2 regions of the Streptomyces sp. NPDC048504 genome follow, and region 1 is predicted to be linked to the other one. Evidence: predicted binding sites of a transcription regulator. Region 1 holds the regulator's gene; the other holds the start of a gene.
What was found. Region 1 encodes HspR, which represses chaperone genes until heat shock. Its sites were predicted from a motif close to TTGAGNNNNNNNNNCTCAA; they were not measured.
Positions count from the first base shown of each region.

Region 2: lon (endopeptidase La) is a predicted target of HspR. The motif match lies at 1,406-1,424, and genes of this name have one in related genera.

Region 1 covers NZ_JBICXA010000001.1:447,142-449,535, forward strand. Annotated here, with positions in the region: gene dnaJ (molecular chaperone DnaJ) at 1-789, shown strand, start outside; gene ACGFY9_RS02090 (heat shock protein transcriptional repressor HspR) at 795-1,247, shown strand; gene ACGFY9_RS02095 (substrate-binding domain-containing protein) at 1,709-2,394, shown strand, end outside.
Region 2 covers NZ_JBICXA010000020.1:51,194-53,587, forward strand. Annotated here, with positions in the region: gene ACGFY9_RS39280 (GNAT family N-acetyltransferase) at 1-631, opposite strand, end outside; gene ACGFY9_RS39285 (DUF4259 domain-containing protein) at 747-1,178, opposite strand; gene lon (endopeptidase La) at 1,447-2,394, shown strand, end outside.

The DNA of each region.
Region 1 (2,394 bases):
GGCACGGGCACGACCCGTACGCAGCCCAGGCGCGGCCAGGACATCGAGTCCGAGGTCACGCTCAGCTTCACGGAGGCCATCGAAGGAGCCACGGTCCCGCTGCGGATGTCCTCGCAGCAGCCCTGCAAGGCCTGTTCGGGCACCGGCGACAAGAACGGCACACCGCGCGTGTGCCCGACCTGCGTCGGCACCGGCCAGGTGGCGCGCGGCTCCGGCGGCGGCTTCTCGCTCACGGACCCGTGCCCGGACTGCAAGGGCCGCGGCCTGATCGCCGAGCACCCGTGCATCGAGTGCAAGGGCAGCGGGCGCGCCAAGTCCTCCCGGACCATGCAGGTCCGGATCCCCGCGGGGGTCACGGACAGCCAGCGCATCCGGCTCCGCGGCAAGGGCGCACCGGGCGAACGGGGCGGTCCCGCAGGCGACTTGTACGTCATGGTGCACGTCGACGCGCACCCCGTGTTCGGCCGCAAGGACGACAACCTCACGGTGACGGTCCCGGTGACGTTCGCCGAGGCGGCACTGGGCGGCGAGGTCAGGGTGCCCACCCTGGGCGGGCCCCCGGTGACGCTGAAGCTGCCCCCGGGCACGCCCAACGGCCGGACAATGCGCGCCCGCGGCAAGGGCGCGGTCCGCAAGGACGGCACCCGGGGCGATCTCCTCGTCACGGTCGAGGTGAGTGTCCCGAAGGACGTCACGGGGAATGCTCGTGACGCACTGGAGGCGTATCGAGAGGCGACCGCGGGCGAGGACCCGCGGGCGGAGCTGTTCCAGGCCGCGAAGGGAGCATGAGAGTGATGGACGGCCGTCGACGCAACCCGTACGAGCTGACCGAGGAGACCCCGGTCTACGTCATCTCGGTGGCGGCCCAGCTCTCCGGCCTGCACCCGCAGACGCTGCGCCAGTACGACCGCCTCGGCCTGGTCTCCCCGGACCGCACGGCCGGGCGCGGCCGGCGCTACTCGGCCCGCGACATCGAACTGCTGCGCACCGTCCAGCAGTTGTCGCAGACCGAGGGCATCAACCTGGCCGGCATCAAGCGCATCATCGAGCTGGAGAACCAGGTCGTCGCGCTCCAGCAGCGTGTCGCCGAGCTCCAGTCGGCGGTCGAGGGCGCGGCGGCCACGATGCAGCAGCGCGAGGCCGCGGTGCACGCGTCGTACCGGCGCGACCTGGTCCCGTACCAGGAGGTCCAGCAGACCAGCGCGCTGGTGGTGTGGCGGCCGAAGCGGCAGCAGTCTTCGGACTGACGTCCACGTACATGTGAAGGGGCCCGGAGACCGATGTCTCCGGGCCCCTTCGCGCGCGTCGAGTGATGAGGCGGTGCCCCTGGACTCGTTGCCCGCCTGTCGCGGGCGGAACCGAAGTCCCGCGTCACGCTCCGGCGACGGCCGTCGTGTGTCTGGCTGGGTTCATGCGGTCCCCTGTCGGATCGGTCGCGGCGGCACATGGCCGTTGCCGATCACGACTTGTGAAGACGGGAGTTGGTTGTGCTTATCTTTGCCCGTTCATGAACTCCCGTTGAGTGGAGGGTCCGTAAAGAGCGTTTGGATGGGGTTCCGCAGCGTCTCCACATACCAAACGGAACGTGGCGTTGCCATCTCGTTAAGTAGTTCCGCTTGACGCCGGTGGTCGCGGCCGCGTTGGCTTTTCAGTCACCTGGGTTGCAATGCTGCACCCACGTCCGCACGGCACCAGAAGTGAGCTCCCAATGCGTCGTATCGCCATATCCGTGGCCGCGTCCTCGCTGGCCCTCCCCCTGGCCGCCTGTGGCGTGCTCAACTCGTCGGGGAGCAGCACGGACGCGACTCCGGCGAAGGGCAACGACATCACGGTGGGGGTGCTCATGCCGGAGAAGACGAACACGCGGTACGCGGAGTTCGACTACCCGATCATGAAGGCGAAGATCCAGGAACTCACCGCGAACAAGGGCAAGGCCGAGTACGAGAACGCCGGCGGCGTCGCGGCCACGCAGGACAAGCAGATGCAGAAGATGATCGACGAGAAGGTCGACATCATCGTGCTCGACGCCGTCGACTCGCACGCCATCCGGACCATGGTGAAGAAGGCCAAGACCGCCGGCATCCCGGTCATCGCCTACGACCGGCTGGCCGAGGGCCCGATCGACGCGTACGTCTCCTTCGACGGTGAACTCGTCGGCGAGGTGCAGGGCCGCTCGCTGGTCGAGGCGCTGGGCAGCAACGTGGACACCTCCGACAAGATCGTCATGATCAACGGCTCGCCGACCGACCCCAACGCCGCGGTGTTCAAGGGCGGGGCGCTGTCCGAGCTGCAGGGCAAGGTGACGATCGCCGAGAGCTACAACACCAAGGCCTGGGACCCGGTCATCGCCCAGCAGGAGATGACCGAGGCGATCGGAAAGCTCGGCAAGAACAA
Region 2 (2,394 bases), on a different contig from region 1:
CGGCGGCGAGAGCGGCCCGGACGGCGACGAGGGCGCGGTAGATGCCCTTGCCGCGCCACTCGGGGAGTGTCGAGCCGCCCAGCATGTTGGCGAACTGCGTCCCCGGCCGGAAGGCGAGCCAGGCCGCGGAGACCATCTCGCCGTCCGCCTCGACGGCGTAGACGGCCATCTCGTCCGGAGCGGCGGCGATCCGCCCGAGCAGGTCGGCGGCCAGCCAGTTCAGGTCCATGTCCCAGATGGCCGACTGCAGCGCCCCGAGCCGCCGCAGGTCGTTCTCGGCTGTGATCCGGCGGATCGTGACCCCTTCCGGCAGCACGGGCTCCCGTACGGCCATCTCCTCGGCCAGCCCGATCAGCACCGTCTCCGGCTCCTCGGGCACGAACCCCGCCGCGCGCAGCCGGTCGGTGAGGTCGGCGGGCACGTCGTGGGAGCGGGTCTTCCACTCCACGCTCTCCCCGCGCGCGGGGAAGAAGTCCCGCTGCCGCACGATCAGTTCGTCCAGTTCCGGTCCCTGCACCCCCAGGTCACGCGGCCCGCTCACGAACCCGCGGAACTGCCCGACGATCCGCAGCAGCGGCCCGTCCTTCTCGTACGTCACCCCGGCGGGCGGAATGGGCGGGGTGCCCCGCATCTGGTCGTCGTAGGCGGCGAGGAGGGTCTGGGTTTCGGGATCCGTGTCTGTCACGGCGTGACAGTACGAGGAGGCGTGCGGGCCGGGGCAACCAATTATCGGCGGGGAATCAGAATCAGCTCAGGCGGAGTTGCTCTGCCGGCGGCTGCGGTGTGAGCGTGCTGCGGAGCCGGTTGACGGCCGCCTGCCAGGGGCCGGGGCCGCCGTCCGGTTCGGTCCAGAGTTCCAGGAGTTCGGACGGCTCGGTCATGACGCGGTCGAGGGCCTGGAGGGCGAGGGCGCGTAGACCGGTGAGGTCGGGGACGGGCTCGTCCGGTCCGTAGGCGGGGTGGGCGGGCTCGCCGCCGGGGCATTGTGCGGCGACCAGGGCCGCTGCCGCGACGGCTTCGTCGGCGGCGCGCGCGTCGAGGTAGCCGGTGGTGTCGGCCGCTCGGGCGAGTGTGTCGCGGACCAAACCCTGCCGCGTGTCCGGGGAGGCGTCGTCGAGGTCGCCGCACCAGTCCGCCGCGGTGTCGTTGCCGAAGGGGCCGACGTCCCAGGTGCCCATGTGTCTCTCCTGGCCGTGATGGCGTCTGTGGCGTCCGGGCATCGTGGCAGGCGCCACTGACATCGACCGTCGAGCCCCGGCCACCCCGTCAGAGCACTCCGTCAGTGCACCCCGTTCCCCGGGAAGTCCCCGCCCCGTTTCCGTGTTGACCTGCACGGAGCCCAGCGCGTTACCGCCGATCGCTCACAGCGAACAACCGGTGGGGAACAATCGAAGACGCCCAGGCATTGAGTCGGCATAGCTCAACTTGACTGCCTAAGGGGAGATCATGGCTTCGACGTCCACACCGCTCACCCTGCCCGTGCTGCCGCTCGACGACGAGGTCGTGCTGCCCGGAATGGTGGTTCCGCTGGACCTGAACGACACCGATGTACGCGCCGCCGTGGAGGCCGCACAGGCCGCCGCGCGGTCCGAGCCCGGAAAGCCCAAGGTCCTGCTGGTGCCACGGATCGACGGGACTTACGCGAGCACGGGTGTGCTCGGCACCATCGAGCAGGTCGGCCGGCTGGCCGACGGCGACCCCGGTGCGCTGATCCGCGGCCGTAGCCGCGTGAAGATCGGGGCCGGGACCACCGGGCCCGGTGCCGCGCTCTGGGTCGAGGGCACCGCTCTCGACGAGAACCTGCCCGAACCCTTGCCCGGCTCCGTTTCCGAGCTGGTGAAGGAGTACAAGGCGCTGGCCACCGCATGGCTGCGCAAGCGGGGGGCCTGGCAGGTCGTCGACCGTGTGCAGGCCATCGATGACGTGTCCACCCTCGCTGACAATTCCGGTTACTCGCCCTTCCTGACCACCGAGCAGAAGATCGAGCTGCTGGAGACCGCCGACCCGGTGGCCCGGCTGAAGCTCGCCACCCAGCACCTGCGCGACCACCTCGCCGAGCAGGACGTCGCCGAGACCATCGCCAAGGATGTGCAGGACGGTGTCGACAAGCAGCAGCGCGAGTTCCTGCTGCGGCGCCAGCTCGACGCCGTACGCAAGGAACTGCGCGAGCTGAACGGGGACACGAGCGACGGCGAGGAGTCCGACGACTACCGCGCCCGGGTCGAGGCCGCCGATCTTCCCGAGAAGGTCCGCGAGGCCGCGCTCAAGGAGGTCGAGAAGCTGGAGCGCTCCTCCGACCAGTCGCCCGAGGGCTCGTGGATCCGCACCTGGCTGGACACCGTCCTCGAACTGCCGTGGAACGAAAGGACCCAGGACGAGTACGACATCCAGGGC